DNA from 2 places in the Pseudomonas sp. NPDC089569 genome. Region 2 is predicted to be linked to the other one. Evidence: riboswitches for the same ligand, from Rfam matches in the RefSeq annotation. Region 2 holds a riboswitch; the other holds the start of a gene.

Region 1 (15,220 bases), on a different contig from region 2:
GCTGTCCAGCAGGTTGATGGGGTTGCGCGCCAGGTGTGCAAGGTCAGGTTCATTGCCGGCCAGGTACTCCTTCAACAGCTCCTTCTTGTGCACGAAGCCCAGGGGCTCATCCACCGCACCGTTGCGAATCAACGGCAGGCGCGAGTAGGACGAATACATCAGCCGTGTACGAATCGCTTCGGCGTCATCGGCCAGGTCGATGTAATCGATATCGGCGCGCACGGTCATCAAGGTGCGTATCGGTCGCTCGGCCAGTTGCAGCACGCCGCTGATCATCACCCGTTCACGGCGACCGAACAGCTCTTCACTGTGCATGTCACCGTCGTCCAGCAGGTCGGCGATTTCTTCACCGACTTCCTCCACCGCCACCTTGCGCCCACCGAGCAAGCGCATCACCGCGTGGGCGGTACGTTCGCGCATGGGTCGCAGGCCCTGCATCGACCGCTTGCGACGGGCCCGGGCGATCTGGTTGAACACTTCGATCAGGATCGAAAAGCCGATGGCCGCATACAGGTAGCCCTTGGGAATGTGGAAACCCAGGCCTTCGGCGGTCAGGGCAAAACCGATCATCATCAAAAAGCCCAGGCACAGCATGATCACGGTCGGGTGCGCGTTGACGAAACGGGTCAAGGGTTTGCTGGCGACAATCATCAAGCCGATGGAGATGATCACCGCGATCATCATGACCGCCAGCTCATCGACCATGCCCACGGCAGTGATCACCGCATCGAGCGAGAACACTGCGTCCAGCACCACGATCTGCGCCACGATGGGCCAGAACAACGCATAGGCGGTGCCGGACGAACGCTGACCGACGTGGCCTTCCAGCCGTTCGTGCAGTTCCATGGTGGCCTTGAACAGCAGGAACACACCACCGAACAGCATGATCAGGTCACGCCCGGAGAACGCCTTGTCGAACACCTCGAACAACGGCTGGGTCAGTGTCACCAGCCAGGAAATACTCGCCAGCAGGCCCAGTCGCATCAGCAAGGCCAGGGACAGGCCGATAATGCGCGCCCGGTCGCGCTGCGCCGGCGGCAACTTGTCCGCGAGGATGGCGATAAACACCAGATTGTCGATGCCCAGCACCAGTTCCAGCACAATCAGCGTCAACAGGCCCAACCATGCGGTGGGATCGGCTAACCATTCCATAACGTTGTCTCGATCTCTTCAGTGAATTCAGAATGCCGGGCACGGCAAGGCACGGCGCAGGGACCGTGGAAAGGCATTGCCATGGGTATCGGGAACAGGAAGGACCGGGTGTGTGGCGTACATCAAGACCGCGCGCTGGCGCGAAGGGAAAGGAAAACCGGGAGGCTCCGTAAGGGTGTTCATGCAAGTCCTGAAAGGAAAAAAGGACTTGAATCGTACAGGCGAAAGCGACATTTCCTACAGCAGGAAATCATTTCAAGATCTGTAGCCGTTGTTGAAATGACGCCTCGCCCAACCCGCCGTCATTGTGAATCTTCGTGCCAGCGCTTGCGGGCATGGGCGTACGCTGCAAGGTCGCTGTAACCGAGCTTTGTGGCGATCTGCGCGCGGCTGTCACCTTGCAGTTCCAGATACTGCTCCAGTTCTGCGCGAACCCGGTCGAAAAGGACACGGAAGGTCATGCCTTCGTCTTCCAGCCGCCGGCGCAGGGTTCGTGCACTTTGATGCAACGCCTGCGCCTGGGTTTCCAAGCTGGGTTTCTGACTCAGCAAAAGGCTCTGGCGAATACCCTGCGCCACCCTGCCCGCCCAGCCGCTGAGCTGATGCTGGCGTGCCAGCCTGCGGTCCAGCTCCTGGCGCAATACCTCCACCATGCCGGCATGCTGGGTGTGCAGTGGCACTTGCAGGTTGGCCCGGCTGAAATACAGGCGATTGTAAGCACAGTCGAACTGCACATCGTCCCCGAACCACTGGCGGTACTCGTCAACGTAGTCCGGCCTGGAATGAGCAAAGCACGCACGCTGCGGCAGCACACGCACCGGCGTTCCTTCGTTGAGCACACTGAGCGACATCACGCAGTAATGCTCGACCACATAGCGCGCCAGGCTGGCGGGAGCGTCGATGCGAAGCTCCACACCGAGGTCATTGTGCTCTTCGACCAATACGATCCTGTCCATATCCGACGCCAGCTGCGCGTAGCGCGCCCAGAAGCGGACGGCCTCGATGACATTGGCGCTGTACAGGCAGGCATGGGCCAGGACGTGCCGGTCCTGGCGGCTGAAATGCGAGAACAGGTGCAGACCGATCGCCGGATCGTGAGCGGCAGCCCTGGCCCAGAGCTGATCCAGCGCAACGATGCTGTAGTCGCTGCGCACCTGCACCGTACGACTGTGCAGGTAACGCTCCAATACCCGGCCCAGTGGACCACGGTGAAATCGTTCGGGTGAAGGTTTGGCCGGTTCTCGGGTGATTCTGTCCATTTCGCGCATATCGTGGGAAGCACTCCTGGTTTCTTATTGAGCGGCATCGACCTTATCGGCCCCAGACAGAGAGTGCCATGAATACAACAACAATAAACGACAGCCCGATTCCTATCATTGCCGCCATCCTGATGGGTTTCATACTCCTGGAAATTGCCTGCGCCCGTTTCTCCCAGCCCCGCGGCAGCCGTCGCGACGCGATCATCGAGATCATCGGCTCAGGCCTGCTGATGGCTGTCACCCTGCCGCTGGTGACCTTCCTCAGCACCAGTGCGATGCAGCACTTCGTACCGCAATGGAAGAACAGCCTGGCCGACCTGCACTGGATGCTCGGCCTCGGCCTGTTTCTGGTGCTCGACGACATGACCCAGTACTGGTGGCATCGCCTCAGCCACAAGGTGCCGTTCCTTTACTCGCTGCATCGGGCCCATCATTCGGCGGCCTACATGAGCATCCGCATCGTCTACCGCAACAACAGTTTCTATTACCTGTTGATGCCCGGCCTGTGGTTCTGCGGAGCCTTGATCTACATGGGGCTGGCGCACGTGTATTTCGGCTACCTGATAGTCAAGATGCTGGTGATTTTCTCCGCCCACAGCAGCGTGCCCTGGGATGAAAAACTTTACCGCATCCCGGCACTGCGTCCGCTGATGTGGCTGGTGGAGCGAATCATTTCGACCCCTGCCACCCATTCGGCACATCACGGGTTGAATGCCGACGATGGCGTGACGAATTACAAGGGCAATTTCGGCAACCTGCTGTTCTTCTGGGATGTGCTGTTCGGCTCGGCAAAAATCACCCGCCGCCGCCCGGAGCACTACGGCATCGAAGACATGCGTCCGGTCTGTTGGAAAGAGGAATTGTTCTGGCCGCTGGTGCGCACCAGGCCACCACGCAACCAACATCAAGCCACTGAGGAACTGTCCAAATGAGCCTGAACATCGTACTCGTCGCCGGCTCCAGCCAAGCCGAAAGCCAATCGGCCAAGGTCGCCGCCTTCCTCGCCAAACGCTTGCAGGCCCTGCAGTTATGCACGACGCCAGGGATTATCGATCTGGGTCTGGCGCCCTTACCCCTCTGGCCGGCCAGCGATGACCACGGCATCTGGGCTGACTACGCCGCGCTGCTGCGCGAGGCCGATGCCCTGGTGGTGCTGACACCGGAATGGCACGGCATGGCTTGCCCGGCACTGAAGAACTTTTTCGTGCATGCCGGCTACCGGGAACTGGGCCACAAACCGGCCCTTCTGGTGGGCATTTCCTCGGGTCAGGGCGGGGCCTACCCGCTGTCGGAACTGCGTGCTTCAAGCTACAAGAATTGCCGCATCTGTTACCTTCCCGAGCAACTGATCGTGCGACAGGTGGAAACGGTGATGAACAGCACGCAAAGTGCCGGCGCCGAAGACCTGCGCATCCGTCGTCGAGCCGACTGGTCGCTCACCGTACTGGCCGAATATGCCAGGGCACTGGCCAATATGAACGCTCGAATCAGCATCGACGATCCGGAGTTCGCCAACGGCATGTAACGTGGAGGACTGCTCAGGTCTCGTGAAGGCTTGAGCCGTCCGCTACGGCTTGAGTGACGCAAGCACCCGTTCGGCATTGGCATCGCAAGCCATGCCTTCGGGCTTGGCCTGAATGTTTTCGATCAACTCCAGCAAGTGCGCCTTGCTCTGGGCCAGATGCTGTTGCATCGCTTCGATCTGCTCGATCTTGCGTTGCAGGCCGAGCATCAGTTCATCGTGCTTGTAGGCGCCTGTCACCGAGTCCGGCAGTAGTTGCTTGAGCTCCTCGAGACTGAACCCGGCCTGCTGGGCACATTGAATGATTTGCAGGGTTTGCAATACCTGCGACGGATAGCGGCGGTAGCCGTTGGCCTGGCGCTCCACCTGACGGATCAGGCCCTGCGCCTCGTAGAAACGGATACGCGATGCGCTCAATCCGCTCAATTGCGCCAATTCACCAATCTTCATCGATGCCTCGTTTACCTGCTTGACATTAAAGTTAACTTTAAGCTTAGCCTCTGCTCATCACAAGTGAGGAGTCAAGCATGTCGCCCTTCCAGATACTGAACTTGCCCAACGGCCAGACCATCGGTAACCGCATCGCCAAAGCGGCGATGGAGGAAAACCTCGCCGACGCCGATCAGGCGCCCGATGATGCCTTGTTCCATTTGTACCGGGCCTGGGCCGAAGGCGATGCCGGGTTGTTGTTGACCGGTAACGTGATGATCGACCGCCGTGCGATGACCGGCCCCGGTGGCGTGGTGCTCGAAGATGAACGCCACCTGGAACGTTTCCGCCGATGGGCCGCCATCGGTCGTGCCGGCGGCGCGCAATTCTGGATGCAACTCAATCATCCGGGCCGCCAGACCATGGCCAATCTGGGCCAGCAAGCCTTGGCGCCCTCCGCTGTGGCGCTGGAACTGGGATCGTTTTCAAAGATGTTCGCCGAGCCGACACCCATGAGCGAAGCCGACATCCAAGCGGTGATCCAGCGTTTTGCCCGCAGTGCGGCGCTGGCGGAAAAGGCCGGGTTCACCGGGGTACAGATTCATGCCGCGCATGGATACCTGATCAGCCAGTTTCTTTCGCCATTGACCAATCGCCGAAACGACCAATGGGGCGGTTCGCTGGAAAACCGCGCCCGCCTGCTGCTGGCGGTGGTCGCCGCCGTGCGCGAAGCGGTGTCGCCGCGGTTTTGTGTGTCGGTAAAGCTCAATTCGGCGGACTTTCAGCGCGGCGGCTTCGATGACAACGATGCCCGGCAGGTGATTGAGTGGCTCAACGAGTACCCCATCGACCTGCTCGAACTGTCCGGCGGCAGCTACGAAGCACCCGCTATGCAAGGTGAGGCCCGTGACGGCCGGACACTGGAGCGCGAAGCCTATTTTCTGGAGATGGCCGGTGAACTGGCCCGTGTGGCGTGCATGCCGGTCATGGTCACAGGCGGGATCCGGCGCCTGGCAATCGTTGAACAGGTACTCGACAGCGGCATCGACATGGCCGGGATCGGCACTGCGCTGGCCGTCGAGCCGCAGCTGGTCAAGCATTGGCGCCAGGGCCGCAACAGCCATCCGCAACTGCCGCCGATTCGCTGGAAGCGCAAGCCGCTGGCGGCACTGGCGAGCATGGCGGTCGTCAAGTTCCAACTGCATCGCTTGAGTCGTGGACGCAAGACCCGGCCCGAGGTGTCGGCAGTATGGGCGTTGATACTGGATCGACTGTTCATCGCCCGGCGTACTCGCCAGTACCGGCAAGCCATGGATTCTCTGTAGGAGCGAGCGCGCTCGCGATGGTCGTCAACGATAACGCTGGAAACCAGACACCGCGCGTCGCTCTCAGGTTCATCGTCGAAACACCGCCCGGAGCATGCTCGCGCCTACAACTTCCTTAACTGAACAGCATTACGGCTCAGCCCGGAACCAGCTCATCGATATGCCGATACTCCGACTGCAACTGCATCGCCAGCGCCCTGCCGCGCCCCAGCCGAATCGGTCCACGCTCGATGTCGATCAGCAGCCCCGGACATTCGAGCGCTGGCAGCGCCGGCCAGTCTTTCAGGCGGCCATCGGTGACCAGCAACAACCGTTGCTGCTCCGCCGGCAAGCTTTTTTGCCGCGCGGCCAACCAGCGCCCGGCCTCCTCCAGCGCCGCCAGCAACGGTGTCCCGCCGCCCGCACCGAGCCCTTCGAGCCAGTGGCGCAAGCCACTGGACGCCTTCAGCCCCTGTACCTGCCACTTCGGCACGGCACCGCTGGCCGTGAGCAAGGCCAGGCGCGCGCGCTGGCGGTAGGCGTCGTCGAACAGTTGCGCCAGCAGCCCTTTGGCATCACTCAACGCCTGATGGCGGCGGGTCGATGCCGAGGCGTCCACAATGACCAGCCAGAGTTCATGGAGTGAACGTGTGCGCAAGTGAAACAGCAGGTCTTCGCGCCGACGTGGCCGTCCCTTGAGTAGCGTGCCCGACCAGTTGACCGAACCGTCGCGGGCGGCCTGGCGCTTGCCCTGCTTGCCATGATCCAGTCGTCCGGCACGGGGTCTGGCATTCGCCCCCGCGTCGGAACGAGGGCGAATGCCTAGGGCTTTTTTGGCCAGCTCGGTACTTCACGTCGTGCACCCGTGGGCAGCGCCTGAGCGGGTAACTCCCCCCACTGCCCCTGGCCTTCGCTGGGGCTGGCGTTCTGACTGACAGGCGGTTGTGACGCACGGGATTGTCGGGGGGGCGCGGCTGAATCGTCGCGACGACGATGGCGCAAGGCAAACTCGGCCACCGCGTCGATATCTTCAGCGGCGATGGCACTCGCTGCACGCCAGGCCGCGTGGGCCCTTGCCGCGCGCAGCCAGACCAAATCAGCGCGCAAGCCATCGACGCCGGCGGCAAAGCAACGCTCGGTGATCTGCGCCAGCGCGGTATCGTCCAGGGCAATGCTCGCCAGGTTCGTGCGCGCCCGCTGGCAACGTTCGCGCAGCGCTTGTTGCCGGCTCTCCCACTCGGCGCAAAAGCCCTGCGGGTCGCTGTCGAAATCCAGGCGTCGACGGATGATCTGACCACGCTCGGCCGGCGCCATCTGGCCGCTGAGTGCGACGTTCAGGCCAAAGCGATCGAGCAATTGCGGGCGCAGTTCGCCCTCTTCCGGGTTCATGGTGCCGATCAGCACGAACTTCGCCGAATGCCGATGGGAAATGCCATCACGCTCCACCAGGTTGGTCCCGCTGGCAGCGACGTCGAGCAGCAGGTCGACCAGATGATCCGGCAGCAGATTGACTTCATCGACATAGAGCACGCCGCCATCCGCTTTGGCCAGCACGCCGGGGGAGAATTGCGCCCGCCCTTCACTCAGGGCCGCGTCCAGGTCGAGGGTGCCGACCAGACGCTCTTCCGTGGCCCCCAGGGGCAAGGTCACGAACGGGCCATCGGCGAGTAAGTCCGCCAGGCCGCGGGCCAGGGTCGACTTGGCCATGCCCCGCGGACCTTCGATCAGCACCCCGCCGATCTTCGGGTCGATGGCGGTCAGGTACAGCGCCAGTTTCAAATCGTCGGCGCCGACCACGGCCGAAAGCGGGAAATGCGGGGTGTCGTTCATTGTTCAATCTCGGTCATGGTCGGTAATTTCACAAACACCTTCACTCCTGTGGGAGCGAGCCTGCTCGCGATAACGGTCTGTCAGTCAACATTTGTGTTGAGCGTGATGGCCTCTTCGCGGGCAAGCCTCGCTCCTACAGGAGGGACAGCATTAGCTGTCTTCTTCTATATCCAGCAACAGATTTTCCAGCGCCTCGCGATATTCGCCCGGCTCTTTCCACAGACCCCGTTGTTGCGCCTCGAGCATCCGCTCGGTCATGTCGCGCAAGGCATGGGGGTTATGCTCGCGCACGAAATCCCGGGTGTCGGGATCCAGCAAATAGGCATCGGCCAGCAGCGCGTATTGGTGATCGTCGATCAACTGCGTGGTGGCATCGAACGCAAACAGGTTGTCGACCGTCGCGGCCATTTCGAAGGCACCCTTATAGCCGTGCCGCTTGACCCCATCGAGCCACTTCGGGTTGGCCGCGCGGGAGCGAATGACCCGGTTCAGTTCCTCTTTCAGGGTGCGGATCTTCGGCAGATCCGGCTGACTGTGGTCACCGTGATAACTGGCCGCTGCTTCGCCACTGAGGCTTTCCACGGCGGCGAGCATGCCGCCCTGGAACTGGTAATAATCATTGGAATCGAGCAAGTCGTGCTCGCGATTGTCCTGGTTTTGCAGCACCGCTTGCACTTTACTCAGTCGCCGGGCGAACTGTTCGCGAGCCGCGGTGCCCTCATCGGCGCCGCCGTAAGCATAGCCGCCCCAGTTCAGGTAAACCTCGGCCAGGTCCTCGCGGGTCTGCCACAGGCGACCGTCGATAGCCCCCTGCACGCCGGCACCATAGGCGCCTGGCTTGGCGCCGAAAATACGCCAACCGGCCTGACGCCGTGCGGCCTCTTCATCAAGGCCCGATTGCAGCAACGCCTCCCGCTCTTCCCGCACCCTGGCCGCCAGCGGGTTGAGATCGTCCGGCTCGTCCAGCGCGGCGACCGCCTGCACGGCAGCGTCGAACAGGCGGATCAGGTTGGCGAAGGCATCGCGGAAGAATCCCGAGACACGCAAGGTCACGTCCACCCTTGGCCGGTCGAGCAGGCTCAATGGCAGGATTTCAAAGTCATCGACCCGTTGGCTGCCCGTGGCCCAGACCGGACGCACCCCCATCAGTGCCATGGCCTGCGCAATGTCGTCGCCACCGGTGCGCATGGTCGCCGTACCCCATACCGACAGGCCGAGCTGGCGCAAATGATCGCCGTGATCCTGCAAGTGGCGCTCAAGAATCAGGTTGGCCGACTGGAAACCAATGCGCCACGCGGTGGTGGTCGGCAGGTTGCGCACGTCCACCGAGTAGAAGTTGCGTCCGGTGGGCAGTACATCCAGGCGCCCGCGACTGGGGGCGCCGCTGGGGCCGGCCGGGACGAAACGACCGCTCAGGGCATCGAGCAATCCACGCATTTCCGCCGGTCCGCAGGCATCCAGGCGTGGCGCGACCACTTCGCGCAAGCCGTCCATGATGGCGTCCACTTCAACCCAATCCGCCCCCTGTAGGAGCGAGCACGCTCGCGATGGACTGTCAGTAAACATCGATGTGGCTGACACTCCATCGCGAGCAGGCTCGCTCCCACAGGGGGCATTCAATACTTGAGAAATCAGTTGTGCAGCGAACAGCTCAAGACGTTCGCGGGTGTCGCCCGTGGTCCGCCAGGGCTCATCGCTGATCGACAACAATGCTTCTGGCCGAGGCCCGGTCCAGGGTTCGGCCAACGCGCAATCCAGCGGATCGAAACCCAGCTCGAACGCCTTGGCCAATGCGCGCAGCACACTCGAATGCGCACCGCGACCGTCTCCCCTGGGAATGCGCAGCAAGGCGAGCAAGGTATCGATGCGCAGGCGGCCGGCGGGTGATTCGCCGAACACGTGCAGGCCATCGCGGATCTGCGACTCTTTCAAATCGCACAGGTAGGTGTCCAGGCGCGGCAGCCAGATCGCCGCATCGGCTTCGCCGTCGAGTGCCCCTTCCAGCTGCAGTTCGCGGTCGATATGCGTGTCGCGCACCAGTTGCAGAATGTCGCGTTGCAACTCACGGGCGCGGCGCGGATCGAGCAGTTGCGCTTCGTAGTATTCGTCGGCCAACAGCTCCAGATTGCGCAACGGACCGTAGGTCTCGGCGCGGGTCAGCGGCGGCATCAAGTGGTCGATGATCACCGCCTGGGTACGGCGCTTGGCCTGCGCGCCCTCGCCCGGGTCGTTGACGATGAATGGATAGATGTTCGGCAATGGCCCCAGCAACGCATCCGGCCAGCAGTTTTCGGACATCCCGACGCCCTTGCCCGGCAGCCATTCCAGGTTGCCGTGCTTGCCGACATGGATCACCGCGTGGGCGCCATAGGTATTGCGCAACCAGAAATAGAACGCGAGGTAACCGTGGGGCGGCACCAGGTCCGGGTCGTGGTACACCGCGCTCGGGTCCACCTGATAGCCGCGCGCCGGTTGAATGCCGACGAAGGTCAGGCCGAAACGGACCCCGGCGATCATCATCCGCCCGCTGCGGTGCATCGGGTCGCGTTCGGGCGCGCCCCAGCGCTCCAGGACCGCCTGGCGATTGGCCTCGGGCAGCCTGTTGAACATCGTCAGGTAATCGTCCATGGCCAGGCTTTGCTGGCACGGGCGCTGGTCGAGGGTGTCGAGATCGTTGCTGACACCGCCCAGCAATTGCCGGATCAGTGCCGTGCCGCTGTCCGGCAGATCGGCCGGCAAGGGGTAACCTTCAGCCTGCAACGCCCGCAGGATGTTCAGGGCCGCCGCCGGCGTGTCGAGGCCGACACCATTGCCGATGCGTCCATCGCGGGTCGGGTAGTTGGCAAGAATCAGCGCCACGCGTTTTTCAAGGTTGGGCAATCGCGCCAGATCGGTCCAGCGACGCGCCAGTTCGGCCACGAAATCCATGCGTTCAGGTTGCGGCCGGTAGCAGACCACATCGCATTCGCTGCGCTCGCTGCGCCACGCCAGATCCTTGAAGCTGATGGGCCGGCTGATGATGCGTCCGTCCAGTTCAGGCAAGGCGATGTGCATTGCCAGATCACGCGGTCCCAACCCCTGTTCGCTGGCGCGCCAGCCCGGTTCGTTGTCCTGGGCGCAGATCGCCTGAATCACCGGAATGTCTCGGCGAAACGGTCGCAGGTGCGGGGCCTCCGGGCTCGACTGAGCGAATCCGGTGGTGTTGAGAATGACCCCTGCTTCGACTTCATCGAGCCAATCCTCGATGACCGACAGGCAACCTGGCTCTTTCAGGCTGGCCAGCGCAATCGGCAGCGGGTTAAGCTCCGCGCGTTGCAATCGCTGGCAAAACACATCGATGAATCCGGTGTTCGCCGCCTGCAAATGCGAGCGGTAGAACAACACCGCCGCCACGGGTTGATCGGCCTGCCAGTCGGCTTGCCAATCCTGCAAGGTCGCGGTGCTCTTGTGCGGGTGATAAATCGCCGTGCGCGGCAGGGTCTGCGGTTCCGACCAGGCATAGTCACGCCCAAGCCAACGGGTGGCCAGGCAGCGAAACAGGTCGAGTGCATTGGCCATGCCGCCCTGGCGCAAGAAGTGCCAGAGCCGCTCGCGGTCTGGCACGGCAACGGTGCTCAGGTCGCTGAGTTCCGGGTCCGGACGGTCATCGCCCGGCACCAGAATCAGCTCTACGCCCTGCTGTGACAATGCCACCAGACGCTCGACGCCATATCGCCAATAAGCGATACCGCCGTGCAGGGAAATCAGAATGACTTTGGCGTGTCGCAGCACGTCTTCGACGTACAGATCGACCGATGCGTGGTTCTGCACCTGCATCGGATTGGCCAGCCGAACGCTGGGGTAGTCGTCGGGCAACTGCTGCGCCGCTTCGGCGAGCAGCGCCAGGCTGGAGTCGCCGCTGCACAGGATCACCAGCTCAGCGGGGGTCTGGCCAAGGTCGGCAATGTTGTCGTCCGACACGAAACCGCCGGGCTGGGTCCTGAGCAGGTGCATGGCTTACACGCTGAGCGCGGCGCGCAATTGTGCTTCTAGCAACGCTGCATCCAGTGCCTGACCGATCAGTACCAGCCGCGTGGTGCGCGCTTCATCGGCGCCCCACTGGCGGTCGAAGTGCTTGTCGAAACGCGTGCCCACGCCCTGGATCAGCAGACGCATCGGTTTGTTCGGAACGGCGGCGAACCCCTTGACCCGCAGGATGCCGTGCTGAACCACCAGTTGCGTCAGCGCATCCATCAGCAGGCTTTCGTCGGCTTGCGGCAGCTCGATGGAAATGGAATCGAAGGCGTCGTGGTCGTGGTCATCATGATCGTCACCTTCGTGGTGGTGGTCGTGATGGCTGTGGCGACCGTCAATGTGCTCTTCGGAACCGGCACCAAGGCCGATCAGCACGTCCAGCGGCAGGCGACCGTTGCTGGCCTCAATGACTTTCACCGCCGGCGGCAATTCCTCGGCGACTTCCAGGCGAACACGGGCCAGATCTTCCGGATTGATCAAATCGGCCTTGTTGAGAATCACCAGATCGGCGCTGGACAACTGGTCAGCGAACAATTCGTGCAACGGCGATTCGTGGTCCAGGTTCGGATCGAGCTTGCGCTGGGCGTCGACCTGATCCGGGAACGCGGCGAACGTACCGGCGGCCACCGCCGGGCTGTCGACCACGGTGATCACGGCGTCAACGGTGCAGGCACTGCGGATTTCCGGCCACTGGAAGGCTTGTACCAACGGCTTGGGCAGCGCCAGGCCCGAGGTTTCGATGAGAATGTGATCAAGATCGCCACGGCGGGCGACCAGCTCGCGCATGACCGGGAAGAACTCCTCCTGAACGGTGCAGCACAGGCAGCCGTTGGCCAGTTCATAAACACGGCCGCTGGCTTCTTCTTCGGTGCACCCGATGGCGCATTGCTTGAGGATTTCACCGTCGATGCCCAACTCGCCGAACTCGTTGACAATCACCGCGATGCGGCGGCCCTGGGCGTTGTCGAGCATGTGCCGCAGCAAGGTGGTTTTGCCCGAGCCGAGGAAGCCGGTAACGATGGTGACGGGGAGTTTGGCCAGTGTTTTCATCGGGTGTCCCTTGGCAAGTTGGCGGGCATGCGGGACGAGAAGCGGCCACGCACACACGTGCCGCAAGCGTTCGCCACCGGATCACCCCGCCCGGTTGTAGTGAGAATCTGTTCGAGGCAGGTCTCCTGGCTGACGGCTGGCCAGTCATCGGACTGGCGGTTACTGCGCCTTCCCGCTCGCGCCATGGCTGGCGCATGCAGTGGCATGGCAGAAACTGAACCGTTCACAGTTGCGGGGGCAGCCGCGGCATCGACCGCGTTCCCTTCTTAGCTTCGACAAACGCCGAAGAACCTCGAAAGCGCAAGGCTACGCATCGTATTGGGGCGGGTCAATGTCTTGTGGTGCCCTTCATGACGCCTTCGCGGGCAAGCCTCGCTCCTACGGATTGCATGTACCTGTAGGAGCGAGGCTTGCCCGCGAACAAATTCACCCTGGTCGACAGTTGAGAACGTTTGCCAATTGACGCCCGGCCCTCGCCCATGCTCTCCTACGCATCTTGTTACGGGTGCCCTTCACAGGGTGAAACGGGAAACCGGTGAATCATGTGCTTTACTCAAGAGCCATGTCAGTCCGGTGCTGCCCCCGCAACGGTAAGCGAGCGAAGCGTCAGATCCACTGTGCCGATGCGGCATGGGAAGGTGATGCTTGCAGGCGACGGCGAAAGCCCTTGCCCCTCGCGAGCCCGGAGACCGGCCCGCAATACAAAGTGAGCAATTGAATCACTCAATGACAAACCCGCGGTGGGCGGGCGCTGTTTGACGTTCTGCGTGCCCGGTCGGGCGCAGTCTGTGCATGCGCCTTCGATTCCCCGCTGACACAACAGAGGGAAACGCCATGTCGATTATCAGCAGCACCGGCCACAGCAGCACCGCAGCCAACACCTCCACCCTGAGCCAACGCCTGACCGCTGCCATTTGCGCATCGATCCTCGGCGCCTGCCTGGTCTATTTCGCCGGTTTCTCGCACATTGAAGCGGTGCACAACGCCGCTCACGATACCCGCCACAGCTCCGCGTTTCCGTGCCATTGAGACCTGCCGACATGATCAAGCGTATTGCGCAAACCGCAGGTTTCACCGGCCTGTTGGCCGCCCTGCTGCTGACCCTGCTGCAGAGCTTGTGGGTTTCGCCACTGATTCTGCAGGCCGAGACCTACGAAAAGGCCGAACCGGCCGCTGCTGAAGTTCACGAGCACGCCCACGGCGAAGGCGCTGTTGCCGCTCATAGCCATGACGCTGAAGCCTGGGAGCCAGAAGACGGTTGGCAGCGCGTGCTGTCCACCACGGGCGGCAACCTGGTGGTCGCTGTCGGTTTCGCCCTGATGCTTGCCGGTCTCTACACCCTGCGTGCGCCAACCAAAACGTCTCAGGGTCTGCTCTGGGGCCTGGCCGGCTATGCGACTTTCGTTTTGGCGCCGACCCTCGGCCTGCCGCCTGAATTGCCGGGCACCGCTGCCGCCGATCTGGCGCAACGACAAATCTGGTGGATCGGCACGGCCGCTTCAACGGCTGTCGGTATCGCCCTGATCGTATTCAGCCGCCACTGGCTGATGAAAGCGCTCGGCGCAGCCATCATTGCCGTTCCCCATGTCATCGGCGCGCCTCAACCGGAAGTGCACTCGATGCTCGCCCCCGAAGCACTGGAAGCCCAGTTCAAAATCGCTTCGCAACTGACCAATGTAGCGTTCTGGCTGGCCCTGGGCCTGATCAGCGCCTGGCTGTTCCGCCGCAAAGGCGATGGCCAATACCACGCATGACGGATGCCGGCACAGCGCCGACCCTGGTGGTCGGCCTTGGCTGCCAGCGCGGCTGCCCCGTCGCCACCTTAAGGGCACTGCTGGATCAGGCATTGCAGGCACACCGGATTGCCCTGCATGAGATCAAGGCGTTGGCCAGCATCGACCTCAAGCGCGACGAACCCGCCCTGGCCGAACTGGCCGAGCAACTCGGCTTGCCGATGAGGTATTTCAGCAGCGAGCAATTGGCCGCGTATCAATCGCAACTCAGTCACCGTTCAGAGATCGCCTTCGAGCGCACCGGTTGCTATGGCGTAGCCGAGAGCGCTGCGCTGGCCCTGGCCGAACAATTGGCCGATGCACCGGCGAAACTGCTGATCCCGCGACAAAAATATGCCCAGGCCACGCTGGCATTGGCGGGTGCTGCGTAAAATCCCCGATAATTGGCGCATTCGATCATGAGCAATCTTCATCTGAAGCCTTGCCCGCCACTTCTTTGCAACAGGAACCGACGATGACCGTCTACTTCATTGGCGCAGGTCCCGGCGATCCCGACCTGATCACCGTCAAGGGCCAGCGGCTGATTCGCAGCTGTCCGGTGATCATCTATGCCGGCTCGCTGGTACCGGCCGCCGTGCTGGAAGGCCATTGCGCCGAACAGGTGGTCAACAGCGCCGAGCTGCACCTGGAACAGATCATCGAACTGATCAAGACCGCCCATGCCAAGGGGCAGGACGTGGCACGCGTGCACTCTGGCGATCCGAGCCTGTATGGCGCCATCGGCGAACAGATTCGTTACCTGCGCGAACTGGGTATCACGTTCGAAATCATTCCCGGTGTGACCGCGACCGCCGCCTGCGCCGCGCTGCTGGGGACAGAACTGACGTTGCCGGATGTGTCACAGAGCGTCATTCTCACCCGCTACGC
Region 2 (15,220 bases):
GTTGATCCACCAGGTACGCCGGCAAGTGCACACCAATGAAGACCACTTGAAAACCGCAGACAAAAAAGCCGAACGCCAGTAGCCAGAAACCGGAATGCGAGCAGGCCTCGCGCAGGGCTTCGGACAAGGTTTGCTCATGGCCGAGCACCGGCAGGGGCTTGTCCTTGAGCATGCTCACCAAAGGTACGATCAGGGCGATCAGCATCCCCAACGCCAGCAGCGCCGCCGACCAGCCGAGCCAACCGATCAACCCCAGCGTGCCGGGCAACATTGCAAACTGGCCGAATGAGCCGGCGGCACTGGCAATCCCCATGCCCATGCTGCGTTTTTCCGGCGGCACTGCCCGCCCGACCACGCCGAGAATCACCGAGAACGACGTACCGGACAGGCCGATGCCGATCAGCAGGCCAGCACTCAAGGACAGCGTCAGCGCCGAATTGGACAGCCCCATGCACACCAGGCCCAAGGCGTAGAGAACGCCACCGATCAGCACCACTTTCGCCGCGCCAAAACGGTCGGCCAGTGCTCCAGTGAAGGGTTGCGCCAGCCCCCAGATCAAATTCTGCAAGGCGATGGCAAATGCGAAGACCTCGCGCCCCCAACCGAATTCGGCACTCATCGGCGCCAGGAACAGGCCGAAGCCGTGCCGTACCCCTAGGGACAACGCAAGAATCAGGGCGCTGCCCAGCAAGACCCAACCGCACGTACGCCACATCGATGTCATTTTTGTTCTCCGATCGCGGGTATATACCCGCTTAAAATCGAACAAGCCCGCCTCAGGCCAGTTCGTCCAGCAACTTCAACAAGGTTTCACGCTTTTCGGCGCCCAGGCGATCAATCAATCGTTGTTGCGCCGCCTCCCAGGCCGGCAAGGCGGCTTTCAAGCGCTCGGCCCCCGCCTCGGTCAGCTGCACGATGCGATTGCGCATGTCCTCGCCTTCCACCAGCGTCACCAGGCCCTCGCCTTCCAGCACCCGCAAATTACGCCCCAGGGTGCTGCGATCCAGGCCCATGGCCTCGGCCAGGGTGGAAATGCTCGGTTGATCCAGTCGCTGCAGGTTACACAGTAAAGAATACTGCGCGACGTTGATCCCGAAGCCGTCGAGAGCGCCGTCGTAATGCCTGCTGACGCCACGAGCGGCGCGACGCAGATTGATACATAAGCATTGGGAGTCGAGCATGGTGCGTGTATATACCCGCGGTTGCGTTAAATCAAGTTACATGATGTGGGATGTTCAGAGAAACGCCAACCCCACCAGCACCGCAACTTCCAGCAGCTCCAGCAGCGCGCCTGCCGTATCACCGGTCGTTCCGCCCAGTCGTCGCAGCATCATCTGGCGCAGCCAGACAAACACCGGCACTGACAGCACGACGGCCACGATTCCGGGCACGCCGCCAAGCACGACACACACCACCGCGCCGACCATCAACACCCACTTCCCTGTCGATCGGGGCAAATGATCGGCCAGCGCCTGGCCCAAACCGCCAGGACGCACATAAGGCGTGGTCAGAAACAGCCCCAGCAACGCACAGCGCCCAAGCAGCGGCACAATGATCAATGCCATGGCCTGTTGCTGCTCGATCACCGCCAGCAGCGCAGTGAACTTCAGCAGCAACACCAGGGCCAGCGTGACCACCGCAATCGGCCCGCTGCGCGGGTCTTTCATGATGGTCAGGGTGCGCTCGCGGTCACCGAACCCGCCGAGCCAAGCGTCGGCGCTATCGGCCAGGCCATCGAGGTGCAACGCGCCGCTGAGCAACACCCAGACCGTCAGCAACAACGCGGCATGCAAAAACAGCGGCGCGCCCGCCAACAACCCGTTGAGCACCCACAGAATCACGCCGAACAAAAACCCGACCAGCGGATAAAACAGCAACGACCGCCCCAACTCCTCAGGCGTTGGCATGCCGGGCAAGCGAACGGGTAGGCTGCTGAGGAATTGCAGGGCGATCCAGAACGGCAACATGTCAGCGCACTTCCCTTAACAAACCACCGGCGTCGACCACCAGCGAGCACAGCGCCCCATGCCCCACCTCGACATTGAGCAATTGCTCACGGGGCAAGCCGCGTGCCTGAGCCAGCAACAAACGCATGACGCCACCATGGCTGATCAACAAAAGGCGTTCGCCTGCATACGCTGCCTGCAAACGCGCCACTGCCGCCAGCACCCGCCTGGAAAACGCCTCCACCGGCTCACCTTGAGGCGGCGTGAACGCATAGGGGTCGGCCCAGAACAACCCCAGCGCCTCGGCATCGGTCTCCATCAATGCCGCAGCACTTTGCCCTTCCCACTGGCCGAAATGCAGTTCCTGCAGGTCCCCATCCATTTCGACCGGCAGGTTCAATTGCGCGGCGAGCTCCCGCGCGAACAGCGCACAGCGCTGCAATGGCGAGCTGATCAAACGGTCCCAAGGCCCCTGCTCCACCACGGCTGCACGCATCTGCTGCCAACCCTTGTCCGTCAGCGCATCATCGAGACTGCCGCGCAAGCCGCCACCGATCTCGGTCTCGCCATGGCGCAGCAGATCCAGGCGCAAAGTCATGCCGGGCGGTCCGCCACTGCAGCTTCGGCGAAGGTCGCCATCTGCCCGTGCAGGTCACACGCCAAACGCAACAACGGCACAGCCAACGCCGCACCGCTGCCCTCGCCCAGACGCAGGCCGAGATCGAGCAACGGCTGTGCCTCCAGGGTTTCCAGTACATGCCGGTGCCCTGGTTCGGCGCCCCGATGGCCGAACAGCAGCCATTGCCGGCAGTCAGGATTCAGGCGCACCGCCACCAGCGCCGCGACGCTGCAAATGAAGCCATCGACCAGCACCGCGACACCTTCCTGGGCACAGGCCAGAAAGGCGCCAACCAGTGCCGCGATCTCAAAACCGCCAAGGTTGAACAGCGTCTGTAACGCATCGCCACGCTGAGCGCCATGCAAGGCCAGAGCGCGCTCAATGACGCGCGCCTTATGGCTGACACCCGCCGCATTCAACCCGGTACCCGGTCCGGTCAGGTGCTCCACCGGGCAGTCGAGCAAGGCACAGGCCAGCGCGCTGGCGGCCGTGGTGTTGCCGATGCCCATTTCGCCGCCGATGAACAACCGGGCGCCGGCCGCATTCGCCCGCAGTACGCTGTCGCGACCAGCCTGCAAGGCCTGCTCGCCCTGCGCCGGGGTCATCGCCGGTCCCTGCACGAAATTCGCCGTGCCCGGGCCGACGTTAAGGTGACGAACACCCGGCAGGTTCAACGAGGGCGTCACCGTTCCCAGGTCCACGACTTCAAGCTGCGCGCCGAGCTGGCGCGCCAGTACGCTGATCGCCGCGCCGCCATTGACGAAGTTGTGCAGCATCTGCCCGGTGACTTCCTGGGGGAATGCCGAAACGCCTTCGGCCACCACGCCATGATCACCGGCGAAAATCGCGATCCACAATTGCTCCAGACTCGGCTTGACCTGCCCCTGCAATCCCGCCAGCTGCACCGCCACCGACTCGAGCTGGCCAAGCGAGCCTGCCGGTTTGGTCAGTTGTTGCTGGCGCGCCTGCGCCTGCTCGACCACTTGCGTATCGACAGGCCGACACGGGTTCAACCACCAGGATGGATTCATAACGCGTCTCCTTTGAGAGTCAGGGGCAGGCCGGCAACGGTCAGGACGACTCGCTGACAACGCTCGGCCAGAGCTTGATGCAGCCAACCGGCTTCATCGACATAGCGGCGAGTCAATTCGCCCAGCGGCACGACACCCATTCCGGTCTCGTTGCTGACAAAAATGATTTCACCCGGCAATGCAGCCAGGCAGTCCAGCAGGGCATCGCGTTCGGCGCTCAGGCGCCCGGCGTCTTCGAGCATCAGCAGATTGGTCAGCCACAACGTCAGGCAATCCACCAGAAGACAATGATCGACACGGGCGTTTTCACGCAGCACGCGGGCCAGTTGCAACGGCTCTTCGATCAACGCCCATTCGGCCGGACGCCGGGCGCGGTGATGGGCAACCCGTTCGTTCATTTCACCGTCCAGAGGCTGGCTGGTGGCGATGTAGGTCACCGGTAACCGGCTGTCTGTCGCCAGTTTTTCAGCCAGGCGGCTTTTGCCGGAACGGGCGCCGCCGAGGATCAGTTGCAGCATGGTTCATTCCTTAACATCTTCATTCGGACGACGGGCCTCATCGCGGGCAAGCCTCGCTCCTACAGATCGCATGACCGGCCTCTTCGCGGGCGAGCCTCGCTCCTACGGACCACATGATCGGTCTATTCGCGGGCATTCCGCCGACCCCGTAGGAGCGAGGCTTGCCCGCGAAGGCGTCTTCAACATCAGCTCATATCCCGCAGAGTTCACGCAGCAATGACGTATCAAGGTGCTTCTCCACCAGATCCGCCAACCGCTCGATATCGCGCTCGCGCAAACCGTGGTAATCGACCGCCTGCACATCCGCCAAACCCGCCCAGCGCAATAGCGCACCGCACGCCTCGGGGGATTCGAACAGGCCATGCAGATAGGTGCCGAAAATCTGCCCGTCGGCACTTTGTGCGCCATCGCAACGACCGTCATCGAGTTGCACCGCGGCGTTTTCCAGCGCCGGTCCGGTGGTGACACCGGCATGGATTTCATAGCCGCTGACGTGCGCATCTTCCAGCGCCAGGCGCCCGCGTACATTGCGCAATTGCTTGTCGGCTTCGAGTTGAGTTTCAAACGCCAGCAACCCCAATCCGGCACTGGAGCCAGGTGCCCCTTCAAGGCCTAAAGGATCGTGCACCTGTTCTCCCAACATCTGCAGGCCACCGCAGATACCCAGCAGTTTTCCACCGTAACGCAGGTGCCGGGAAATCGCGGCCTCCCAACCGTTGGCTCGCAGGTACGCAAGGTCGCTGCGTACGCTTTTCGAGCCGGGCAGGATGATCAGGTCGGCGAAAGGAATCGCCTGGCCGGGACCGATAAATTGCAGGTTCACTTGCGGGTGCAGGCGCAGCGGATCGAAATCGGTGTGGTTACTGATACGCGGCAGCACCGGCACCACCACATTGAGCACCTGCTCGCACTTGTCGGCCTGACGCTGATCGATGCCGTCCTCGGCCTCCAGATGCAGGTCGGTCACATAGGGCAGCACGCCGATCACCGGTTTGCCGGTGCGTTGTTCCAACCAGTCCAGGCCCGGCTGCAGCAAGGCGATGTCACCGCGAAAACGATTGATGACAAAGCCCTTGACCCGCGCCTGTTCGCTCGGCGACAGCAATTCCAGGGTACCTACCAGGTGTGCGAAAACACCGCCACGATTGATATCGGCGATCAACACCACCGGACAATCCACGGCTTCGGCAAACCCCATGTTGGCAATGTCGCCCGCGCGCAGATTGATTTCGGCCGGCGAGCCCGCGCCTTCGACCATTACCACCTTATAGGCCGTGCTCAACCGCTGGTGAGAAGCCAGTACCGCCTGCATGGCGATGGCTTTGTAGTCGTGATAGGCCACAGCGTTCATCGTGGTCACGGCGCGACCATGAATGATGACCTGCGCCCCGGTGTCACTGTTGGGCTTGAGCAGCACCGGATTCATATCCGTGTGCGGCTCAAGGTACGCGGCCTGGGCCTGTACCGCTTGGGCGCGACCAATCTCGCCACCGTCGGCCGTCACCGCACTGTTGAGCGCCATGTTCTGCGGTTTGAACGGCACCACTGCGACGCCTTGACGCTTGAGCCAGCGGCAAAACGCCGTCACCAGCGTGCTTTTACCGGCATCCGATGTCGTCCCCTGCACCATCAATGTGGTCATGCGTTGTCCCTGACAAAATCTTCGAATGCACAAGTCAGGCGTGCCCAGTCCGCCTCCTCGGCGGGCAGGCCAAAACGCAGACTGCTGTTGTGGGCAAACAAGCGCAGCAGAATGCCGCGCCGGGCCATGAACTCGTGCAACGCTTCGGCGCGTTCGGTGATCAGCCACTGGAACAGGGCGCAACCACCCTGGGGTTTGAAGCCGTGATGCTCCAGCAGCGATGCCAACCGCAGGCTGGCCGCTTCAGCGCGCGCCCGTTGCCGCGCATGCCCTTCGATATCGCGCAGACAAGCCTGGCCAAGCACCCGCGTCGGGCCGCTGACCGCCCACGGCCCGACCTGTTCGGCCAGCAACTTGAGCAACTTGCGCTCAGCCAGGACAAACCCCAGGCGTACACCGGCCAGGCCGAAAAACTTGCCGAACGAACGCAGTACGATCAAGCCGACCTGATGGGCAAATGGCGCCACACTCAGGTGTGGCGTGTTGTCCATGAACGCCTCGTCCACCACCAGCCAGCCGCCGCGCTGGGCCAGTCGCGAGTGCCACTCGAGCAGGCGAGCGGGAGTCAGGCTCAGGCCCGTGGGATTGTTCGGATTGACCACTACCAGCACATCGAGGCTGTCGACAAAAAAATCGACTTCCTGCTCCAGCACCTCGCGCACGATGTAGCCATTGCGACGCCAGGCTTCGGCATGTTCGGCATAGCACGGCGACAGGACGCCGACCTTGCCCGCACGGCGCAAGCGCGGCAGCAGCTGGATGGCCATTTGCGAACCGGCCACCGGCAATGCCTGCAGAGTGCCGTAATAGTCGCAGGCGGCCTGTTCCAGACCGTCATCGGCTTCCGGCAGACGCGCCCACGCCCGCAGCGGGATATCCGGGACCGGGAACGGCCAGGGCGCCAAGCCTGTGGACAGGTCAAGCCAATCGGCTTCCTCGATGCCGTATTCGAGCGCCGCCTTGCGCAACCGCCCACCGTGCTCAAGCATAAAACTCAGCCCCCACGCAAAGAATCAGCAGCCACAACCATACCCCGCGCTGGACCAATTGCCAGCCACGATCAATGGAGTCGGCGTCCGCCGGCATGCCTTCGCCCAGTTGTGCGCGTGCATGCAGTTCACCGTGATAAATCGCCGGCCCGCCCAACTCGACACCCAACGCCCCCGCCCCTGCCGCCATCACCGGGCCGGCATTGGGGCTATCCCATTCGGGCCCCTGGCGGCGCCAGCACTTCAGGGCCAGGCGGGTTTTACCCAACAATGCGTAGGTCAATGCCACCAACCTCGCTGGAATGTAGTTGAGCACGTCGTCGATCCTGGCCGCTGCCCAGCCAAAACGCTCGAAACGTTCATTGCGATAGCCCCACATCGCATCCAGCGTGTTGCTCAAACGGTAGAGCACAACACCGGGTGCACCGGCCACGACAAACCAGAACAAGGCAGCGAATACCGCGTCACTGCCATTTTCCAACACCGACTCGGTAGCCGCGCGGGCGACCTGGGTAGCATCCAGTTCGCTGGTCTGACGGCTGACCAGATAACCCACTCGCCTGCGCGCCTCGTCCAGATCGTCACTGCGCAAGGCGCTTGCCACCGGTGCGACATGCTCACCCAGGCTACGCATGCCGAGGGCGCAATAGAGCGCGAGAATTTCGATGATCCAGCCAACATAAGGCGCCCAGGAAAACGCCGTGGCCAGCAAAGTCAGCGGCACCACCGCGATGAACCAGGCGGTAACCCCATGGCTGCGCCAGCCACGCCCACCGCCGTTGAAACGTTGTTCGATACGATCGGCAAAACGCCCGAACGCCACCAACGGATGCCAGCGCTTGGGTTCGCCCAGCAGCGCATCCAGCGCGACCGCGGCGACACTCAACAACGCCACACTCATGGACGCACTCCCCAAAAATTCTCGTATAACAGTTCACTGAGCGGACGCGCCTGCGCCCAACCTTCGAGTACCAGCATCGGCGCCGGATAAAATTCCTTGACCGGTCCCAGACACAAAATGGCCAACGGCTTGGCGCCAGGCGGTAGGCCCAGCAGGTCCGCCAGAGCTTGCGGCTCGAACAGCGAGACCCAGCCCATGCCCAACCCTTCGGCACGGGACGCCAGCCACAGATTCTGGATCGCGCAGGACAACGAGGCCATGTCCATTTCCGGCAATGTGCGGCGGCCGAAGATATGCCGCTCGCGGTCATCCATCAGCGCCGCCACCAGCACTTCGGCGCAGTCGTTGATGCCTTCGACCTTGAGCTGCATGAATTCGTCAGTGCGCTCGCCCAAGGCCTGGGCCGTGCGGATGCGTTCTTCCTCCACCAGCCCCTGGATCCTGCTGCGTAAACTTCGGTCGCTGATGCGAATGAAGCGCCAGGGCTGCATCAAACCGACGCTGGGTGCCTGATGCGCAGCTTCGAGCAGGCGCCGGAGCAGTTCAGGGTCGACGGAGCCTCCGCTGAAATGGCGCATGTCGCGGCGCTCGCCGATGGCTCGGTAGATGGCCGCGCGTTCGGCTTCGGAGAATGCGTTGTTCGTCATGGCCTCTTCGCTGGCAAGCCAGCTCCCACAGGGTTTAGGTGATCCTTTGTGGGAGCGAGCCTGCTCGCGAAGGCGGCCTCACGGTCCGGCGCGAACAACGCGGCAATCGCCGATGGATTGGACGGAAAGTAGAAGTGTACGTAGGAGGCCGTCATCCGCCCTTCTCGATACACCGCCTCCGCCCCGCGCCCGCCATTGGGACTCAGGCCACGGGCTATCGGCGTAAGCCCGGTGGTGGTCAGCGAGTGATGATAGGTGTGTCCACGCAGCGAACCTTCCGGCAGTTCTACCGCTTGCAAGGCCAGCGCGGCGAGACGCTTTTGCATCACTGCATCGCCACTGAGCAAGCCAACCAGCTCCGCTCGGGTGCCTTCGACATCGGTCAGCGAATCAAGCAGATACAGCATGCCGCCACATTCAGCCAGCAGCGGTTTGCCCGCCGCATGATGTGCGCGAATTGCGTTGAGCATCGAGGTATTTTGTGCCAGCGCCACATGGTGCAATTCCGGGTAACCACCCGGCAGGTACAGGCTGTCGGCTTCCGGCAAACGAACATCCCGGATCGGCGAGAAAAACCGTAGTTCGGCGCCCATCGCCCGCAGTAGATCCAGGCTCGCGCCATAGGTAAAGGCAAACGCCTCGTCCCGCGCCACGGCGATGCGCACGCCAGCCAGCAACGGTTCGGCCGCGATCATATCCGGTGCGCAGAACGCCACTGGCGGTGGCAGCGCGACTTCGCAACTGGCAGCGAGGGCATCCGCCGCCGCATCGAGACGTACATCGAGATCGTTCAACTCGCTGGCCTGCACCAGGCCCAGGTGTCGACTCGGCAACTCGATCCCGGTTTCCCGGGACAAGGCGCCGTACCAGCGCAGGCCTTCGGTCAGGCTGCCTTCGAGCAATTGCGCGTGTCGCAAGGTGCCGACGCGGTTGGCCAACACGCCGGCAAATGGCAGGTCAGGCTGATAGCGCGCCAGGCCCAGCGCCAATGCACCAAAGGTCTGGGCCATGGCCGTGCCGTCGATGACGCCGAGTACCGGTACGCCGAAGTGCCGTGCCAGGTCAGCGCTGGACGGGGTGCCGTCGAACAGTCCCATCACGCCTTCGATCAGGATCAGATCGGCTTCGCCGGCGGCTTCCCACAACAAGCGACGGCTTTCCTGCTCGCCGACCATCCACATGTCCAGTTGATATACCGGCGCACCGCTGGCGCGCTCGAGAATCATCGGGTCGAGAAAGTCGGGCCCACACTTGAACACGCGCACCTTTCGCCCCTGATTGCGATGCAACCGGGCCAGTGCTGCGGTGACGGTGGTCTTGCCCTGGCCTGAGGCCGGCGCGGCGATCAATACCGCCGGACATTGACGGCTGCTGGTCATACAGTGGCGCTCACAGTTCAACGCCTTTTTGTGCCTTGATACCCGCCTGGAAGGCATGTTTGATCATGCCCATCTCAGTGACGGTGTCGGCCACTTCGATCATTTCCGGCTTGGCGCCGCGCCCGGTCACCACCACATGCTGCATCGGCGGGCGCGCCTGCAGATCGCTGAGCACTTGGTCGAGGTCGAGGTAGCCGTGCTTGAGGGCGATGTTCAATTCATCCAGCACCACCAGACCAATGGACGGATCGCGCAGCAGTTCGCGGGACACCGCCCAGGCGGCTTCGGCGGCGGCGATATCGCGCTGGCGATCCTGGGTTTCCCAGGTGAAGCCCTCGCCCATCACGTGAAAGCGAACCTGCTCGGGGAAGCGTCGAAAAAACAGCTCCTCGCCGGTACTGTTGCGCCCCTTGATGAACTGCACCACGCCACATTGCATGCCATGGCCCATGGACCGGGCAAGCATGCCGAACGCCGAACTGCTCTTGCCCTTGCCGTTACCGGTGAGCACCAGCAGCAAGCCGCATTCGTTCGGGGAATTGGCGATGCGTTCGTCGATCACGGCTTTTTTGCGCTGCATGCGCGCCAGGTGTCGTTCGTCACGATCAGGGGTATCAGTCATGGGAGCTCTCCGTTGAGGCTGGATAACGGCGGGCGGGCACAGGAACAGACGGCAAGAAGCCTGGCATCGCCCACCGTGATGCCGCTTGAATGGATCAGGCCGGTCTCCGGGCTCATGAGCGGCGCTGGCCTGACTGCGCGCCTTCCCATGTCAGCCGACACAGTGGCTCATTGCGCAGCCCACTCTCATTTACCGTTGCGGGGGCAGCGCCGGAATTGCAGGCCTTCGTGCATTGAAGCGACCGCTCACCGGCTTCCCTGTTTCACTCTGTCGACCGAAGCCACAGAGCACCTGAAACAAGCCGCGAAGGTTAGAGGGTTGGGGGGGGGAGCGTCAATTGAAGACAGGGTGAGCCAGCGAATAACCACCACCGATCAATTAAATGACGTCAATCTTGTGCCACACTCACAGCAGTGATATCAAAGAGCCACAACTCACAACACAAAAACAAGGGTGAGCCACATGCAAGGCATGATCATCAGCAATCCGAAGCTGGAATTCCTGCGCCCGCTGCTGGAGCGCTGGTTCGACTGCATCGATCGATACAACACCGTGCGCGGTGACAACGAGACACCCTACTGGCTCGATGAAAAAGCCAACCTCGGTCTGCTCTCGGCCGCCGCATGGATGGCCGAGATGGTCACCCTGCAACAATCGCCCACACGCAAACAAATCGAAGAAGGCGAGCGCAACGCTCGCGCCGACCTGTTCATCGCCACCCCCGAAACACGTGCCTGGCTGCAGGCCACCCAGCGCTGGCCACGGGTCAACAACCTGAACCTGACGCAGCCCCTGCACGACATCACCAGCGACGCCAGGCGCATTAGTTATGCCAGCGACCTGAAACTCGGCTGCCTGTTTGTCGCACCTCATAAAGCACAGCAGGGTGCGACGCCGGAAGAGCTTCAGGACATGGTCGACGACCTGCAAAAGGAGCATACCTGCGCCGTGGCCTGGTATTTCCCCTATGCCTACCGCAAGTTGCACACCGAGGCAGGCCATTACCATCCCGGCATCGCCCTGCTGATCAAGGAGGCACGCGGCTGAAGCGTTGAACCATCCGCAGCCCGGACTTCTCTATCAATAGATCAAGGCCCCCATAGGGAAGATCCGCCATGCGCATGCTCCAACTCGCTGTAGCCCTGGCACTCACTGGAGGGCTCGCCGCCTGCGGCGAGACTTCCACCCTGCAAGTCTCCGACGGCACCGGCCCGTCACCCACACTGCCGGAACCGAACAAAACGCTGATCCCGACGGTGAACATCGCACCGGCCGTCGGCTGGCCCGACGGCGCAAAACCCGTAGCAGCCGCCGGCACTCAAGTGGCCGCATTTGCCGAAGGACTCGACCATCCGCGCTGGCTCTATGTACTGCCCAACGGCGATGTGCTGGTCGCCGAAACCAATGCCCCGCCCAAACCCGAAGACGGCAAGGGCATTCGTGGCTGGGTCATGAAAAAAGTCATGGGTCGCGCCGGAGCCACCGTGCCGAGTCCGAATCGCATCACGCTTTTGCGCGACAAGGACCACGACGGTGTCGCCGAAACTCGCAGCGTCTTCCTGGAAAATCTCAATTCCCCCTTCGGCATGACCCTGATCGGCAATGACCTGTACGTTGCCGATACCGATCGCCTGCTGCGCTTTCACTACGAAGAAGGCGACACGACGATCAAAACCCAACCGATCAAAGTGGTCGATTTACCGGACGGCCCCCTGAATCACCACTGGACCAAGAATGTCATTGCCAGCAAGGACGGCAGCAAGCTGTACGTCACGGTCGGCTCAAACAGCAACGTTGGCGAACATGGCATGGACCAGGAGCAAGGACGCGCCGCTATCTGGGAGGTGGATCGCGCCACTGGCAAGCACCGGATCTACGCCTCGGGCTTGCGCAATCCCAACGGCATGGCCTGGGAACCGCGCACTGGCGCACTGTGGACCGCGGTCAACGAGCGGGATGAAATCGGCAGTGACCTGGTGCCCGATTACATCACCTCGGTCAAGGACGGCGCTTTCTATGGCTGGCCATTCAGCTATTACGGCCAGCACATCGACCTGCGCGTGGAACCGCAAAACCCGGAACTGGTGGCCAAGGCGATTGCTCCGGACTACGCGGTCGGCCCACATACCGCATCACTGGGCCTGACATTTGCCGAAGGCAACACGCTGCCGGCAGCGTTCAAGGAAGGCGCCTTCATAGGCCAGCACGGCTCCTGGAACCGCAAGCCGCACAGTGGCTATAAAGTGATTTTCGTACCCTTCAACAATGGCAAACCGGTCGGGACCCCGGTGGACGTGTTGACCGGTTTCCTCAACGACAAGGAACAAGCCATGGGCCGGCCGGTGGGCGTGGTGATCGATCGACAGGGCGACCTGCTGGTGGCCGATGATGTGGGGAACAAAGTCTGGCGCGTGTCGGCGGAACCCGTAGGAGCCAGGCTTGCCGGCGAAGGCGGCCTCGCGTCCTGTTGCGCCAGTAAAAACGCCTTCGCCGGCAAGCCTGGCTCCTACAACGAAGCTAGCGCTTGCGACAGAGCGTCAGCCCATCACCCAGCGGCAACAGCGACAGATCCACCCGTGCGTCATCCTTCAAATCCCTGTTGAGCGCCTGAATGGCCCGGGTGTCCAGGCTCTCGGGATTGTCTTCAAGCACCCGACCGCTCCACAGCGTGTTATCGAACACTGCCAGTCCCCCTACGCGCAGCAGTCGCAGCGCATGTTCAAGGTAAGTCGGGTAGTTGGCCTTGTCGGCATCGATAAACACCAGATCGAACGACCCGTCCTGGCCTTGCCGTTCAAGCTCGGCGAGGGTTTGCAGCGCGGGCGCCAGACGCAGATCGATGCGTGCGGCCTGCCCTGCTTCCTGCCAGTAACGGTGCGCAGTGGCGTTGTAGTCACCGGGAAGGTCGCAGCAGATCAACGAACCGTCATCCGGTAGAGCCTGCGCCATGCACAGGGTGCTATAACCGGTGAAGGTGCCGATTTCCAGCACACGCCGGGCTCCTGTCAACTTCACCAGCAAGGCAAGAAACTGCCCCTGCTCCGGCGCCACCTGCCAGCGCGCCATGGGCAATGCCTGGGTTTCATCGCGCAAGCGTTTGAGCAACGGCGTTTCACGCAAGGACACGTCGAGCAGGTACTGATAGAGCGAATCGTCGAGATTGAGCGTGCGAGCGGTCATTGAATCAACCTCTGGCTGTTATTGATTGCGCGCCAGGTGTTCCGGTTGCAGGACCCGCTTGGCACTCAGGTAAGCCCTCTGCCAATACGCCTTGGACAGGCTGTCGAGCTTGACCGTGCCACCCGTGGCAGGCGCATGGACGAAGCGGCCTTCACCGACGTAGATGCCGGCATGGCTGACCTGAGAACCGCCATTGGTGGCGAAGAAGACCAGATCACCGGTTTGCAGGCCTTCCTTGCCGACATCGGCCGCCTGCATGGTGATCATTTCGCGGGTGGTGCGCGGCAGGGAAATGCCGGCGACATCACGGTATACGTAACCGATCAGGCCACTGCAATCGAACCCGGAGTCGGGCGTGTTGCCACCCCAGCGATAAGGCGTACCCACCAATCCCAACGCGCGAAACAACACGTCTTCCGCTTCAGGCGAAAAGGCTTGGGAGGAACCGAAAACGATGGGCGCGCGAACCACCGGCGCTGGCGGCGGTGTGCGACTGGCACAAGCGCTGAGCAGCGCTGCGAAAAGCATGATTGCGAGGCGGGCCGACGTCGACATATGCAGAGCTTCCTGATCTGGCTGCGGCTTTTTTCTGCACAAGGCGCAGAAAAGAAAACCGCCTGCGCAGGACGCAGGCGGTTTGCCATCATTGATAGATCAGAATTCTAGCTCTTATCAGGCAAACTTCAAGTAAGACTTTAAGTTCACCTTACAAAATGTCCGCTTACTTGCGAGCAGTGATGATCGCCGGGGTTGCAGCCGGGGCCATCGCCAGAGCGCGCTTGGCTTCGATGAAGCTTTTGCTCCAGTAACTGTCGCCCAGGCTGTCGATGCGCACACCGCCGCTGCGGCGGCTGCTGGAATGGATGAACTGGTTGTCACCCAGGTAGATTCCGGCGTGGCTGACACGACCGCGACGACCGTTGGTCGCGAAAAACAGCAGATCACCCGGCTCAAGCTTGCTGCGTGAAACCAGCGGTGCGTCCACGTTGATCATTTCGCGGGTCGAGCGTGGCAGGTTCATGCCCGCCTCTTCGCGGAACAGGTAACCAATGAAGCCACTGCAATCGAAACCGGCTTCGGAGGTACCGCCGAACCGGTAGCGCGTACCGATCAGGGACATGCCGCGTTCGAGGATACTGTCGGCCAGTGCCGGCAGTTGATAGGACTTGCCATCGGCAAATTCAGCGAGTTCTTTTTCAGTCGCCGTCTCTTCCTGGAAAAGTGCTTCCTGATAACGAGCGGAAGATTGGGCAGTGACGGAATTCTGAGCCTGTTGTTGCTGCTGGGACACTGGAGTGTGGGCAGCGCAACCGAACAACAGGGTAACGAGTGCGAGGGGCACGAGGGGTGCAAAGCGCTTTAGCATGGGCACGACCGTGGCTGATTGGTGTAAAGAAGCCGAGACTATGCCCGCTATCGATCTCATTTGCAAATTCAATCGAACTTTTTGTGACTTATCGGTTTCTCGCTGACATCTAAGCGCTTAAGCCCATTTTGAACGCTTGCGCGACCTGCTATCGCAGGAACGCGGGTTTTCTGGCGTCTGAAATATGCCGATTTTCGCCACAAACCCCGATTTTAAAGGGCCGCTCTACCAGCCCAGCGTTTCCTTGAGGAAGGGGATGGTCAGCTTGCGCTGAGCTTGAAGAGACGCCTGATCGAGTTGCTCAAGCAGATCGAAAAGCGCACTCATGCTGCGGGTGCCACGGGTCAGGATGAAATGCCCGACTTCGTCGGTCAGGTGCA

The links. A riboswitch is a leader RNA that binds a small molecule or an ion and turns the genes downstream of it on or off. The one in region 2 is predicted to bind cobalamin.
Region 1: linked by a shared signal. The riboswitch ahead of cobW (cobalamin biosynthesis protein CobW) and the one ahead of cobO (cob(I)yrinic acid a,c-diamide adenosyltransferase) in region 2 are both predicted to bind cobalamin.

Annotation. Positions count from the first base shown of each region.
Region 1 covers NZ_JBNNVQ010000103.1:5,149-20,368, reverse strand. The annotation lists gene ACQKP2_RS26755 (TerC family protein) at 1-1,152, opposite strand, end outside; gene ACQKP2_RS26750 (hypothetical protein) at 1,180-1,335, opposite strand; gene ACQKP2_RS26745 (AraC family transcriptional regulator ligand-binding domain-containing protein) at 1,455-2,420, opposite strand; gene ACQKP2_RS26740 (sterol desaturase family protein) at 2,489-3,343, shown strand; gene ACQKP2_RS26735 (NADPH-dependent FMN reductase) at 3,340-3,936, shown strand; gene ACQKP2_RS26730 (MerR family transcriptional regulator) at 3,979-4,383, opposite strand; gene ACQKP2_RS26725 (NADH:flavin oxidoreductase/NADH oxidase family protein) at 4,461-5,687, shown strand; gene ACQKP2_RS26720 (vWA domain-containing protein) at 5,824-6,507, opposite strand; gene ACQKP2_RS26715 (ATP-binding protein) at 6,489-7,496, opposite strand; gene cobN (cobaltochelatase subunit CobN) at 7,647-11,489, opposite strand; gene cobW (cobalamin biosynthesis protein CobW) at 11,493-12,560, opposite strand; cobalamin riboswitch at 12,659-12,870, opposite strand; cobalamin riboswitch at 13,047-13,272, shown strand; gene ACQKP2_RS26700 (CbtB domain-containing protein) at 13,395-13,589, shown strand; gene ACQKP2_RS26695 (CbtA family protein) at 13,601-14,314, shown strand; gene ACQKP2_RS26690 (cobalamin biosynthesis protein) at 14,311-14,724, shown strand; gene cobM (precorrin-4 C(11)-methyltransferase) at 14,808-15,220, shown strand, end outside.
Region 2 covers NZ_JBNNVQ010000053.1:20,905-36,124, forward strand. The annotation lists gene ACQKP2_RS19740 (MFS transporter) at 1-724, opposite strand, end outside; gene ACQKP2_RS19745 (MarR family winged helix-turn-helix transcriptional regulator) at 777-1,181, opposite strand; gene ACQKP2_RS19750 (adenosylcobinamide-GDP ribazoletransferase) at 1,236-1,967, opposite strand; gene cobC (alpha-ribazole phosphatase family protein) at 1,969-2,544, opposite strand; gene cobT (nicotinate-nucleotide--dimethylbenzimidazole phosphoribosyltransferase) at 2,541-3,596, opposite strand; gene cobU (bifunctional adenosylcobinamide kinase/adenosylcobinamide-phosphate guanylyltransferase) at 3,593-4,114, opposite strand; gene ACQKP2_RS19770 (cobyric acid synthase) at 4,305-5,756, opposite strand; gene cobD (threonine-phosphate decarboxylase CobD) at 5,753-6,745, opposite strand; gene cbiB (adenosylcobinamide-phosphate synthase CbiB) at 6,738-7,646, opposite strand; gene bluB (5,6-dimethylbenzimidazole synthase) at 7,643-8,293, opposite strand; gene ACQKP2_RS19790 (cobyrinate a,c-diamide synthase) at 8,290-9,672, opposite strand; gene cobO (cob(I)yrinic acid a,c-diamide adenosyltransferase) at 9,683-10,294, opposite strand; cobalamin riboswitch at 10,375-10,604, opposite strand; gene ACQKP2_RS19800 (hypothetical protein) at 10,757-11,341, shown strand; gene ACQKP2_RS19805 (PQQ-dependent sugar dehydrogenase) at 11,410-12,897, shown strand; gene ACQKP2_RS19810 (class I SAM-dependent methyltransferase) at 12,812-13,474, opposite strand; gene ACQKP2_RS19815 (C40 family peptidase) at 13,493-14,029, opposite strand; gene ACQKP2_RS19820 (C40 family peptidase) at 14,196-14,840, opposite strand; gene hda (DnaA regulatory inactivator Hda) at 15,066-15,220, opposite strand, start outside.